One region of the Sphingobium sp. LB126 genome, then DNA from elsewhere that is predicted to be linked to it. Evidence: riboswitches for the same ligand, from Rfam matches in the RefSeq annotation. Region 1 holds a riboswitch; each other region holds the start of a gene.
The links. Region 1 has a riboswitch for cobalamin ahead of CAF53_RS05990 (TonB-dependent receptor). Riboswitches for the same ligand answer to the same signal wherever they lie in the genome.
Positions count from the first base shown of each region.

Region 2: linked by a shared signal. The riboswitch ahead of CAF53_RS18435 (HoxN/HupN/NixA family nickel/cobalt transporter) and the one ahead of CAF53_RS05990 (TonB-dependent receptor) in region 1 are both predicted to bind cobalamin.
Region 3: linked by a shared signal. The riboswitch ahead of CAF53_RS09300 (TonB-dependent receptor) and the one ahead of CAF53_RS05990 (TonB-dependent receptor) in region 1 are both predicted to bind cobalamin.

Region 1 is NZ_NETV01000001.1:1,223,815-1,228,299, reverse strand. It holds gene CAF53_RS06005 (nitrate reductase) at 1-255, shown strand, start outside; gene cobA (uroporphyrinogen-III C-methyltransferase) at 242-1,024, shown strand; gene CAF53_RS05995 (molybdenum cofactor guanylyltransferase) at 1,014-1,535, opposite strand; cobalamin riboswitch at 1,614-1,828, shown strand; gene CAF53_RS05990 (TonB-dependent receptor) at 1,998-3,827, shown strand; gene CAF53_RS05985 (ABC transporter substrate-binding protein) at 3,835-4,485, opposite strand, start outside.
Region 2 is NZ_NETV01000002.1:484,897-489,381, forward strand. It holds gene cobN (cobaltochelatase subunit CobN) at 1-709, opposite strand, end outside; gene cobW (cobalamin biosynthesis protein CobW) at 709-1,749, opposite strand; gene CAF53_RS18435 (HoxN/HupN/NixA family nickel/cobalt transporter) at 1,746-2,813, opposite strand; cobalamin riboswitch at 2,967-3,196, opposite strand; gene CAF53_RS18445 (hypothetical protein) at 3,498-3,740, opposite strand; gene CAF53_RS18450 (formylglycine-generating enzyme family protein) at 3,763-4,485, opposite strand, start outside.
Region 3 is NZ_NETV01000001.1:1,907,566-1,912,050, reverse strand. It holds gene ung (uracil-DNA glycosylase) at 1-378, shown strand, start outside; gene CAF53_RS09300 (TonB-dependent receptor) at 430-2,373, opposite strand; cobalamin riboswitch at 2,612-2,838, opposite strand; gene CAF53_RS09295 (hypothetical protein) at 2,885-3,151, shown strand; gene CAF53_RS09290 (MFS transporter) at 3,219-4,485, shown strand, end outside.

The DNA.
Region 1 (4,485 bases):
GAGGCCGAAGGGGTGGGCGGTTCCGTCCTCGCGGCGCGCGGCCCCGGTAGCCAGCCCGACAAGGGCGCGACCATCTGCGTCTGCTTCGACATCGGGTTGAACCAGATCGTCGCCGCCATCCGCGAACAGCAACTGGTCGATGTCGCCGCCGTCGGCAAGGCGCTCGGCGCCGGAACCAATTGCGGGTCCTGCCGTCCGGCCATCGCCAATATCCTCGCCCAAAGCACGCAGGAGACGCTCCATGCAGCCGAATGAACTGATCGCCCCCGGTGAAGTCTGGCTGGTCGGCGCAGGGCCGGGCGATCCGGACCTGCTGACCCGCAAGGCCGAAAAGCTGATCGCGGCGGCCGAGATCGTCTTCTACGACGCGCTGGTCGGGCCGGGCGTGCTCGACCTCATCCCGCAAGGCGTGGAACGGGTCAGCGTCGGCAAGCGCTCCGGCCGCCATTCGAAGGCGCAGGAGAGCATCAACGACCTGCTGCTGGCGGCGGCGAAGGCGGGCAAGCGCGTCGTGCGTCTGAAGGGCGGCGACCCCTCGGTCTTCGGCCGCTCGGCGGAGGAAATGGAGCATCTGGCCGCCGACGGCATCCGCTTCCACATCTGCCCCGGCATCACCACCGCCAGCGCGGCGGCGGCGAGCGGCCAAGCCTCGCTCACCCTGCGTGGCGTCGCGCGCGGGCTGACGCTGGTGACGGCGCATTGGAAGGCTGGCGAGCCGTTGAAGCTGGATTGGGCTTCGCTGGCCAGCGCGGGCAGCACGCTCGGCATCTATATGGGCCGCGCCGCCGCCGGAGAAATCAGCCGCTCGCTGATCGCCGCCGGGCGCGATCCCGAAACGCCGGTGATGGTGGCGGTCAATGTCTCGCTGCCTCATGAACGGCTGATCCGCGGCAAGCTCTCCGCGCTGGCCTTCCTGGTGCAAACGATCAGCGACGAACACCCGACCCTGCTGCTGATCGGCGAGGCGGTGGCATCCACCCATGTTCCGGCGGACATCGCGGCGGGCGTCGCCGTCAAGGCTTGAGGATCAACCTCTCCAGATCCTCGGGCCGGTTGATATTGGGCAGCACGAACTCCGGCCGCTCGACGATCCGCGCGCCGATCCGCTCCAGCCAGCCATAAATGGAGCGGTTATTCTCCTCGGCCAGATGCGCGTCCAGTTCTGCCGCCAATGAAACGGGCCAGAACCCCGCTAATTGCTGCCCTTTCAGGACCGCCGCGCCATCCCCGATCAACGCTTCCGCCAACCCTTCGGGATAGACCGGAACGTCGCACCCGGTCGTCAGCACCGCGCCATAGCCCCGCGCCGCCGCATGATGCAGCGCCGCGTTCAGCCCGCCCAGCGGCCCCATATCCGGCGCCGGGCGATCCGCCAGCCCGCCCTCGCGCCCGCAGATCACGACGCTTTCCACATGGGGAGCGATGGACGCCGCCGCATGGTCCAGCAAGGTCCGCCCGGCCAGCATCGCCTGCGCCTTGTCGCTACCGAAGCGGCTGGAGCGCCCTCCGGCCAGCACCGCGCCCAGCAATCGCATCCCGTCCCTCCTCAACCCGCTTGGCAGAAGCCCTGCTTTCCCTTATGGCGCGCGGCGCGGACGGGGCAAAGCCTCGACCGCAAAGAAGATCGCGCCGGTGCCCGAAAGGGCTGAAAACGGGAATGCGGTGCGGACGGGCAACCGTCCAATTCCGCGGCTGTCCCTGCAACTGTAAGCGGTGAGCGCGATGCACTTCGGTCGCAAGACCGGCCACTGGACGCCAAGTCCGGGAAGGCGTGCATCGCCGCATTGACCCGCGAGCCAGGAGACCTGCCGGCGCATGGTCGCTCTTGCCCTGGTCCAGGGGTTGGCCAAGGCACGGTGTTTTCCGTCTGAGCGACGAAGCGGCGCAGGGCCGCATCGGTGCGGGGGCGGACACTGGCGTCGGCTGTCCCCTGTCCCGACCGCGCGAGCGGATGCCCTGAGCCATGAAGTCGCAGCGACGCTCAGGGAAACATCATAATGTTGAAAGCCACCATCTCTCTCGCCGCGCTGCTCGCGGCCACGCCCGCCTTCGCGGCTGACGACGCGGATAATGACGCGATCATCGTCACCGCGCTCGGCATCGAACAGCCCCGCGACGAAGTCGGCCAGGCCGTCACCGTCATCGACGCCGACACCATCCGCACCCGCCAGAGCGTCAGCGTCGTCGATCTGCTCGCCACCACGCCGGGCGTCCGCTTCAACCGCAGCGGCAGCCTGGGCGGCGTGACCGGCGTGTCGCTACGCGGCGCGGAAACGACGCAGACGCTGGTGCTGATCGACGGGGTCAAGGTCAACGACACCAGCGGTATCGGCGACATGTATGATTTCGGCGGTCTGCTGACCGGCAATATCCAGCGGATCGAGATATTGCGCGGCTCCAACTCGATCGTCTACGGCAGCCAGGCGATCGGCGGCGTCGTCAACGTCATGACCGGCACGCCCGCCGCCGGTTTCGCGGGCAACGCCTCGGTCGATTACGGCTATCGCGATACATTGAACGCCAAGGCCGATATTTCGGGCAGCAGCGGCATCGCCTCGGGCGGCGTGGGCGTCGCCTATTTCAACACCGACGGCATTTCCGCCGCCGCCAACGGCACGGAAAAGGACGGATACGAGAATATCGCCGCCAACGCCAAGCTGAAGCTGGCCTTCACCGACACGCTCAGCCTCGACCTGCGCGGCTATTATATCCATACCGATCTGGACACCGACAATGGCGTGATCGACAGCACCGCCGACACCGCGAAATCGGATCAATATGTCGGCTATGCCGGCCTCAACCTCGCCCTGTTCGACGGCAGGCTCACCAATCGCGCGGCCGTCACCTGGTTCCGCATGGATCGCGACTATACGTCCGCGTTCGGGCCTTACGGCTATTCGGGCACCAATCTGCGCTTCGAATATGAAGGCGTCTATCAGCCGGTCGATCAGGCCAGGCTGATCTTCGGCTATGAACATGAGCGGCCGGATTATGACTTCTCCGGCTTCGGTTCGACCGAAAGCCACAAGGCCGATATCGACAGCGTCTATGCGCTCGCGGTCGTGAAGCCCTTTACTGGGCTCGCCGTCACCGGCGGCGTGCGGCATGACGATCACAGCCAGTTCGGCGGCGCGACGACCTTCGGCGCCAATGCGAACTACACGCCCAACAACGGCGCGACCAATTTCCGCGCCAGCTATGGCGAAGGGTTCAAGGCGCCCTCGCTCTACCAGCTTTACGGCACCGATGTCGGCAATGCCGGCCTGCGCCCGGAACGGTCGAAAAGCTATGATATCGGCTTCGACCAGCGGCTGGGCGGCGACCGGGCGATCCTTTCCGTCACGGCTTTCCGCCGCGTCACGAAGGACCAGATCAATTACGACTATTCGATCGGCCTCTATGGCGGGTACAACAATATCGACCGCACCCGCGCCAAGGGGGTGGAGGCGATGCTGACCCTGAAGCCGGTCGACGCGCTGACCGTCACGGCCGCCTACAGCTATGTCGATGCGCGCGACCGCGACACCGGCGCCCGGCTGCCGCGCCGCGCGGCCAATGCGGTCAGCGTCTCGGCGGATTATGTCTGGCCCTTCGGCCTCACGACCGGCGCGACCGTGACGATGGTGGGCGACAGCTTCAACGACGCGACCAACCTGGTCCGGCTGGACGGCTATGCCCTGGCCAATGTCCGGGCGTCCTTCCCGATCCTGGAGAATCTGGAAATCTACGGCCGCATCGACAATCTCACCGATGCGAAATATGCCACGGTCTATGGCTATGGCACTTATGGCCGCTCGGCCTATGGCGGCGTGCGTGTCCGCTTCTGACGGACACCTAACGGCGTGGCGCAGCGTTCACCTGCGCCACGCCTTTGTGCGCGGAGCCGTCGATCTGTGCCACGCCTTTATGCGTGACGCCGTCGATCTGCGCCACGATGGAGCGGACGGCCTCGACATAGGCGGGGCCGCCGCACACCGTCCACGCCTGCGGCACGCGGATGCGCGGGATCGCGCGCAGGATCGGATGGTGCAGCATTTCCGTCCCCTGATCGACGACCTGTTCGCTGCCGCTCTCGACGATCAGCCAGTCCGGCTGGGCCGCGATCATCTCTTCCAGCGAGACTTGCGAGAGCGCCGGTTTCCCCAACTTCCCCGCCAGATTCACCAGCCCCGCGCGCTTCATCATGTCGTCGACCAGCGTGCCCGTCCCGGTCATATAGCCGCGCCGCTGATAATAGGCCGCCACCCCGCCGCGCTTCGCCCGGGGCAGCGCTGCCAACTCGCGATTCATCTTCGCGATCATCGCCTCGCCCCGTTCGGGATGGCCGACCGCCGCCGCGACCTGCCGGATCTGCGCCAGGATCATGGCATAGCTGTCCGCGCTTGCCAGTCCCAAAGTTCGCCATTGTCCCGGAGGTGCGCCTACCACGCCCTCTCCGGAGGGAAAGCCGACCAGCAGATCGGGCCGGATCGCCAGCACTTCCTC
Region 2 (4,485 bases), on a different contig from region 1:
TGAGGCCCGCGGCTTCGAGACCGACGATCATTGCATCGACCGCTTCGAGCGTCCCGGCGATCAACAGGGCACGGTAGAAGAGAAACAGGGTCGTGGGCCGGCCTGCCGTCCAGCGGGCCTTCACCTGCGCCAGCGTAGGACGGTCGGTGCCCGGGAGGTAGAGGCCCGCGTCGGCCACGGGGACAGGAGCATCGGGCGCGCCGGCGTCAAAGCCGGCCAGACGGGCGGCGGTCTTGAGGAAGGCGACGGCATTGGGAATGCCGCCCTGCCGGAGATAGTCGCGGAGACGATCGCAAGTTTCGGCGGGCAGGGTCGAGGCGGCTTGCAGATCGGGATCGTCTTCGCGGCCATCGGCTATGGCGGCGAAGGCGATGCCCTTTTCGCGTGCCATATTGGCAATTTCATCAATGCCATAGGGCCAATAGCTTTTACCCCCTAGCAGGATCACGCAGATGAATTTGGCGTGAGCGATCACCTTTTCGACATAGAGGTCGACGGAATAGGGATGCTTGAGCTGGAGGAGATTGGCGAGGCGGATCGTCGGGCCTGCCTCGCCCAGCCCCTCCGCCAGCGCATGGGCGGCGCTGGCGAAGCAGGCGAGTTCGCTGTCCGCCACGGTGAGCAGCACGATGTCGCCCGGCGACTGGCCGAGGTCGATCGCTTCGTCGCCATTGGAGACGGTGCCGGGCGTGGCGGTCAGCAGGTGCATCACGCGGGGACCGTCTGGGCGTCGAGCGCCGCTTCGATGGCCGCGCGGTCAAGGCCCGCCCGGCCGATCACGACAAGGCGGGAGGCGCGTTGCTCGCCTGGCTGCCATTGGCGGTCATAATGGTGCTGGATACGAGGGCCGACGGCCTGGACGACGAGGCGGGCGGGGCGGCCTGCGATCGCGAGGAAGCCTTTCACCCGCAACAGGTCGTGCGCGGCGATGACCTTTGCGAGCGTCGCCAGCACAGGCTCCGGATTGCCGAGTTCGCCCAGGTCGACGATGAAGCTTTCGAAATCGTCATGGTCGTGATCCTCCTCATTGTCGTGATGGGAGGGGCGGGCGTCGATCTGCTCCTCAACGCCTAAGTCGAGGCCGAGCAATATGGCGGGGTCGATCGCGCCCTTCGCCGTACGGATGATGCCGACGCCGCGACGGGTTTGCGGGCCTAAATCGCGTTCCAGCGTGGCGAGAGTATCGGCGTCCACCAGATCGGTCTTGTTGAGCAGGACGAGGTCGGCGCAGGCGAGCTGGTCCTCGAACAGTTCCTCGATCGGGCTGTCATGGTCGAGCGTCGGATCTGCGGCGCGGGCGGCCGTCAGGGCGGCTTCGTCATGGGCGAAACGGCCCGCCGCCAGCGCTTCGGCGTCGATCAGGGCGATCACGCCGTCGACCGTGGCGCGGGTCCGGATGTCGGGCCATTGGAACGCCTTCACCAGCGGCTTGGGCAGCGCCAAGCCGGAGGTTTCGATGATGATGTGGTCGGGCGGCGTCGGGCGGTCGAGCAGGCGCTGCATGGTCGGCAGGAAATCGTCCGCAACGGTGCAGCAGATGCAGCCGTTCGCCAGTTCGATGATGTCCTCGTCCGGGCAGGCTTCGTCGCCGCAGCCCTGTACCAGTGCGCCGTCGACGCCGACGTCCCCGAATTCGTTGATGATGAGGGCGAGGCGGCGGCCGCCCGCATGTTCGATCAGGTGACGGATCAGCGTCGTCTTTCCGGCGCCGAGGAAACCGGTGATGACGGTAGCGGGAACCTTGTTCATGCGGGATTTCCTTGGGGTTCGAGGGTGACTTCGATCTCGTCGAAGCCTTTCCAGCGGTAGATGATCCAGCTTGCCAGCCAGCAGGCGGCGAACAGGCCGATGATGATGAAGCCGAGGCTGTTGAAATGTTCGCCAAGGTCGGCGGCAAGGGTCCAGATGCCGCCGGTGAGGCCGAGCTTGTCGCCCAGCAGTGCGGTTGCCTCGATTCCGCCGATGAGGAGGGCGACCAGTGCCGAGACCAGGGTGATGGTGATGTTGTAATAGAGTTTGCGGATCGGCTTCACGAACGCCCATTGATAGGCGCCCATCATCAGCGCCCCGTCCGCCGTGTCGATCAGCGCCATGCCCGCCGCGAAGAGCAGCGGGAAGATGAGGACGGTGGAGATGGAAAGGCCGCTCGCCGCCTGTCCTGCGGACAGGCCGAGAATGGCGACTTCGGTGGCCGTGTCGAAGCCGAGGCCGAAGAGAAAGCCGAGCGGGGCCATGTGCCAGCTTTGCCTCACCAGCCGGAAAAGCGGACGGAAGATGCGGGCGAGGAAGCCGCGATTGCCGAGGAGAATATCCATGTCTTCATAGATATGGGCGCCGCCGCTACGGACATGGTTGAAGGTCTTCAGAACCGATCTCAGGATGATCAGGTTCATCGCCGCGATGGTGAAGAGGAAGGTGGCGGACACGATCGTCGCGATGGTGCCGCCGATCGCGCCCACGGCCTCGACGCGGGTCAGCGCATTGGCGGCAATGGCGATCGCGACGGCGGCGATCAGGACGATGCCGCTATGGCCGATGGCGAACCAGAAGCCGACCGTCAGCGGGCGCTGGCCGTCCTGCATCAGCTTGCGGGTCACATTGTCGATGGCGGCGATATGATCGGCATCGACGGCATGGCGCAGGCCGAGGCTCCAGGCGAGAAGCGCGGTGCCCAGCATGACCGTGTTGCCGGCGAAGACGATGAAGGCCCAAAGCCAGGCGGCCAGATTCGCGGCGATCAGGGCGGCGAACATGCTCGTCGCGCGACCGCGTGGGAGGCGCGGCGGGACCAGCGCATTGGAAAAGAATGTCATCGGGATCGATCCCCGTAGGCGTCGGCGAAACCGGACGGAAGCTGCCTTCATGCCGGGCGGACGCGCTTGCACCCGGCATGCGGACAGCAGCTCCCGCTGCGTGAAGCGTCGCTCAGACGGAGTACCGTGCCGCGGCCATCCCCTGGACCAAGGCAAGAGCGACCAGACGCAGGCAGGTTTCCTGGCTCGCGGGTCATAGCTTGACACATGGCCTTCCCAGGCCTCGCAGGATTTAGCGTCCGGCCCAGTGGCTGATCCTCTGGCATTTCAGAGAATCGATATGCGTCTCGCTCGCCGCTTACAGTTGCAGGGACAGCCGCGGATTCATCACCGCATTCCCTATTAAGTCCCCTCGCGAGGACACCGGCGCGATCAGTGAAAGCCGGCCGAAGCCAACCTTCGCCCGACTGCATAAAGGCTGATGCGCAGGATGGGAAGGGGGTGCCGGCATCGGGTCGACTTGCCGGATGCGCGGCGGGTGACGCTGACGGTGGAAATGCAAGGGATGCGGACCGGCGGCGCGCTGGAGAAGGCGCGGGGCGGACCGGCGGGGAGCGCGCCGCGTCAAAACGGACGCAGCCGTGCGCTCTGCTTCCTTGTTATCGCATCATGCGCAAAACCGGATTGCGCGCACGATGCTCCAGATTGGGATACGGCCTTCGAAGGCGCGTGATATTGACTCGTTCAATGCATCTCCGCCTTCAGCCGGTCGACCAGTTTTTCGATCTCCCAGGGTTCCAGCACCCAGGTCCGGGTCTTGCGGCCTTCGCGGTGGACGGGTTGGGTCAGCAGGACACGCGCCTGCTCCTTGGCATGGGGCTTGAAGATGGCGAAATGCTGGGCGCAATCGCGGATCGTGCCGATGATCGGCGCCTTGCCGTCAAGGTCGATCATGGTGGCGGGCTGGTCCCAGGGGATGTTGAGCATGCAATATTCCTGTTGTTGAAAGTCAGCGACCCGGTTCGCGAATGATGCAGCGGAACCCGATATGGCTGGTCGAACTGTCCACCGCCTGCGGATGGCGGGCGGCGGGGCGGTAGCGCTGGCAATAGCTTGGCGCGCAGAGATGGGAACCGCCCTTGAGCACTTTTCGCGGCATGGGCACATGGGGATTGGCGGGGTCCAGGCTTTCGCGCTTCGTACCCCCGCGCGGATTGGCGGGAACGCAGCAACTGCCCTTCGCCTTGCGCTCTGGCCTGGGCTGGGCATACCAGTCGGTCGTCCATTCCCAGACATTGCCGATCATGTCGTAGAGGTCATAGCCATTGGGCGCATAGGTCCGGACCGGCGAAGTCCGTTCATAGCCGTCCTCCAGCAAATTGCTGTACGGAAACAGACCCTGCCAGTAATTGGCGAGCATGGCACCCCGAGGCGCCAGTTCATCGCCCCAGGCATAGTCCGCGCCGTCCAGGCCGCCGCGCGCGGCGAATTCCCATTCCGCCTCGGTCGGCAGCGTCTTGCCCGCCCATTTGGCATAGGCCTCCGCATCCTGGAACACGACATGGACCACGGGATGATCCCATAGCGCATCGAGATCGCTGTCGGGTCCGTGGGGATGACGCCAGTCGGTGCCGAAGCTGAAATGCCACCATTGGCTGAAGTCGTGGAGGTCGACGGGCATCGCCGTCCGCTGGAACAGCAGCGATCCGGCCCGCGCCATTTCGGGCGGCAT
Region 3 (4,485 bases), 680 kb from region 1:
CTGACGCCGCGCCGCCATGGCTTTCTGGAGCATTGGGCGGAGCAGGGTGTGCTGTTGCTGAACAGCGTGCTGACGGTGGAGATGGGCAAGGCCGCCTCGCACCAGAAGCGTGGGTGGGAGCAGTTCACCGACGCGATCATCCGGCTGGTCAACCAGAAGAGCGAGCCGGTCGTGTTCCTGCTGTGGGGCGCCTATGCGCAGCGGAAGGCGGATTTCGTCGACGGCAAGCGCCATCTGGTGCTGAAGGCGGCGCACCCCTCGCCGCTCTCCGCGCATAACGGCTTTCTGGGGTGCCGGCATTTCTCGCAAGCCAATGCCTTCCTTGAGGAGAAGGGGCGCGGGTCGATCGATTGGGGATTGCCCGAGGCCGTGGCCTGAAGCGGTAAGGTCAAGGTGATGGGCTCCTGCGCAGGCAGGAGCCCATCATGTCTAGAAATAGAGCTTCGCGCCCAATCTTAGCGTGCGCGGTTCCATCACCCGGCTGAGACGCCCTTCGACCGGCGCGCTGTCGAAAGCGGGAACATAGGATTCGTAATGATAGGCGATGTCCTTGTCCCGGCTGTCGAAGATGTTGAGCAACTCGCCGTAAAGCTCGATCCGCTTCCCCTTCCAGGCAGCGCGGGCGTTGACGACCGTGCTTCCCTTGTCCCGCATGCTGTTGTCCTCGATCAGCGGATAGGGGCCGAGATGGCGCAAGCGGATACTCGCTTCCCACGGGTCCAGGATGATCGCCGCGCCCGCCGACGCTGCGTTTTCGAAGGCGTTGGGAATGCGGTCGCCATTGTCGTAGCGCGAATGGCTGGCGGTATAGTTGCCGTCCAGCGCGAGCCAGGGGAACGGGCGCCAGAAGGCGACCAGTTCATAGCCGCGCCGCCTGCTCGCGCCGGTCGGCTCGACCGCGTTGCTGTCGCCCACGAAACGCAGTTCGCTGCCGACATCCAGCCACCAATAGGTCGCGGTGAACGAGAGGCTGCCAAGTTGGATGCGCCCGCCCAGTTCCTTGCCGGTGCCGCGCACCAGCACCGGGACGGGCGTTTCCACATTGACCGCGCCGCGCACGTCGTTGGAATGGAAGCCCCGGCCCCAATTGGCGTAGAATTCCAGATGCGGCGTGACCCGGTAGGCGACTGACGCCTTGGGCGAAAGGATGCCGTCATGGCCGCTGCCCGTGCCCAGCGCCTGCGCGGACGCATCGCCGGCGCGGACGCTGTAATGATAATAATCGCCGCGCAGCCCGCCGATCAGGCGAAGGCCGGGCAAGGGTTGCCAGTTCGCCTCACCATAGAGGGCGACCGACAGTTCCTCGACATGATAGCGGCCGAGCGAGAAGAGGAATTGCCGGTCGGCGCTGCGGTCGACGCCGACATTGCCGATATGGTCGAGGCGGTTTTCGGTGCCGATGCTGAGAGTGAACGTCGGGGCGACGGTCCAGTTCTTCGCTGCCGTGAAGCCAGTGATCCAGCGGCGGTCATATTGGCGGATCTGCGCGCTCGTGCCATCGGAATCGGCATAGGTGGGATTGCTGAACATCGACCAGTCGTAGAACTGGACATAGGCATTGGCGCGCCAGTCCGGCTGGGTGACGGCGATATTGCCGACGATCCGCGTGGTTTCGCCCCGCGCCGAGGCATCGGGCGAGCAGAATATATCCTTGCAGACCCAAGAGCCGATGATCCGTTCGGGAATCTGCTCGGTCGGGCGCCAGGTGCCGCGATAGGCGTGAAGGGTCGCGTCCAGTTCGCCCGCGCCAAGCGGCAGGCGATATTTGGCAAAGCCGCTATAGTGGCGCAGATGCTCCGCCTCTTCCCACGGACCGTCATAGCGCTTGGCCTGCGCCACCAGCGTCAGGGCGCCGGGGCCGACGCCCTCGATCGTGCCGCCCGCCGCCAGACGGCGTGAGCCGTAGGAGCCGGCTTCCGTGGCGATCCACGGCCGTGCAAAGCCGTCGATGGTGGTCATGGCGGCCGCGCCTGCCAGCGCGAAATCGCCGCCATCGGCGCGATAGGGGCCTTTACGGAAATCCTCGCGCGCGACGATCTCCGGGATCAAGCCGTTGAGGTCGAGATAGCCCTGGCCGTGACCGTGCGAGCGGAAATTCATCTGCACACCGTCGATATAAGTCGTGAAGTCCGATCCATGATCGAGGTTGAAGCCGCGCAGGAAATATTGATTGGCCTTGCCGCTGCCCGAATGTTGGGCAGCGACCAGGCCGGGCACCGCCTCGAGCAGTTCGGCGACGCGCAGCAGCGGACGCACGAGCAGGTCGGCGCCGCCGACGCTCCCCTCGCTCGCGGCATGGGCGACGCCGATCTTTTCCTCGCCCCGGCCGAAGACGACGATATTCGTTTCCGCCGCTTCCCCGGCAGCGGGCATCTGGGCCAGCACCGGCTGGGTGACGCCCGCGGCCATCAACAGGGCCATCAATCCAATTTTCAAAACACTATCCTCCGGCGTCAGCGACTGCCCGGGGGAGGCCTGCCGTCCAGGACGACCGGCGCGCGCGAACGGGCCGACGCCATCAGCGCCGCTCACGCGAACCGAAGCAGCCTCCACCGCTCGTTCGTCGCTCAGACGGAAAGATACCGTGCCGCGGCCATCCCCTGGACCAGGGCAAGAGCGACCAGACGCCGGCAGGTCTCCTGGCTCGCGGGTCATCGCTTGAAACATGGCCTTCCCAGGCCTCGCAGGATTTAGCGTCCGGCCCAGTGGCTGATCCTTTCCACCCGGAAAGGATCGATATGTCTCTCGCTCACCGCTTACAGTTGCAGGGACAGCCGGGGATTTACACCCCATTCCCTATTAAGCCCCTTTCGGGACACCGGCGCGATCGAGGGCGTTCATAGGTAAGCTTTGCGGCGATGGGAAGATGGGATAGAGGCGGCCCATGCATTTCGACGATCAACTCCACCGCTATTTCGGCATCCGCGACCTGGACGCGCTCACCCCCGATGCGCTGGCGGCAGGGCTGGAGCATATGCGCGTCGATTTCGGGCTGGAAACGGACAAGGCGCGGCGCTTCGCGCTGTGGTCGCTGATGTTCCTGCTGGGCGCGGCGCCCGATCTGGAGGATGCGTTCGAGGACCCTGCGGACCGTGACGCGGCGCGCGACTTCATGGAGATGATGGAACGGGCCGAAGACGGCGGGGACTAGACAGTCCGGACAAGAAGTGGAAACAATCGCCTGGCGGCTGGCTTCGTGCACAGCTTGAGGAGGCGGCTTGAGCGCAGCGGGAGCAACACCGGACTATCAGTTCGCGCCGCATGAACGGCCGATGATGCCGGGATCGCCTGCGACGCCCGATCACCCCACCCGTCGGCGCATCGGTTATTTCCTGATCGGTACGCTGCTGGGGCTGACGGGCGGCTTCATCAACGGGTTGCTGACCGCTAACCTGCCCCAGATACAGGGCGCGCTGGGCCTCACCACCGTCGAGGGCGGCTGGCTGACCGCCGCCTATTCGATGACCAATATCTGCATGAGCCTGCTGCTCATCAAATTCCGCCAGCAATTCGGCATACAGCGCTTCGCCCGCATGGTGCTGGCCGGATTCCTGGCGCTCAACCTGTCGCAGATCTTCGTACATAGTTACGGGTTCGAACTGATCGTGCGCGGGGCGAGCGGGATCGTGGCGAGCGGGTTGTCGACGCTCTGCCTGTTCTACATCATGCAGTCGATGCCGGCGGCCCAGCGGTTGGGCGGGATGGTGCTGGGCGTGGGCATGTCGCAGATCGCGCTACCGCTGGCGCGGGTGATATCCCCTGCCCTGCTGATCCATGGCGACGTGCAGAATCTGTTCCTGTTCGAACTGGGGCTGACGCTGCTGTGCCTGGCGGGCGTGTGGCTGCTGCGCCTGCCGCCGAGCGAGCGGATCGAGGCGTTCGAACCACTCGATTTCCTGACCTTCGCCCTGTTCGCGCCGGGCATGGCGCTGCTTTGCGCGGTGCTGGTGCAGGGGCGCATTCAATGGTGGACGACGCCCTGGCTGGGCTATGGTCTGGCGGGGTCGCTGCTGCTCGTGGGCGCGGCGCTGATGGTCGAACACAACCGCGCCAATCCGTTGCTCAACACCCGCTGGCTGGGCAGCGGAGCGATCATCCGCTTCGCCATCATCGCGGCCAGCATGCGCGTCCTGCTGTCGGAGCAGAATTACGGCGCCAGCGGGCTGTTGGCCGTGGTCGGCATGGGGCAGGATCAATTGGTCTCCTTCTATGTCGTGGTGACGCTGGCGACGGTCGGCGGACTGGTGGCAAGCCTGGTGACGCTGAACCCCACGGACTTGTTGCGGCCGGTCATGATCAGTTGCGGCCTGATCGCGGCGGCCGCCTTTCTGGACGTCGATGCCAGCAATCTCACCCGCCCGGCGCAACTTTACGGGACGCAGGCGATGATCGCCTTTGCCGCCATCTATTTCCTGGGCCCGGCGTTGATGGGCGGCATATTGCAGGCGCTGGCCAAGGGGCCGAGCCATATCGTGAGCTTTTCCG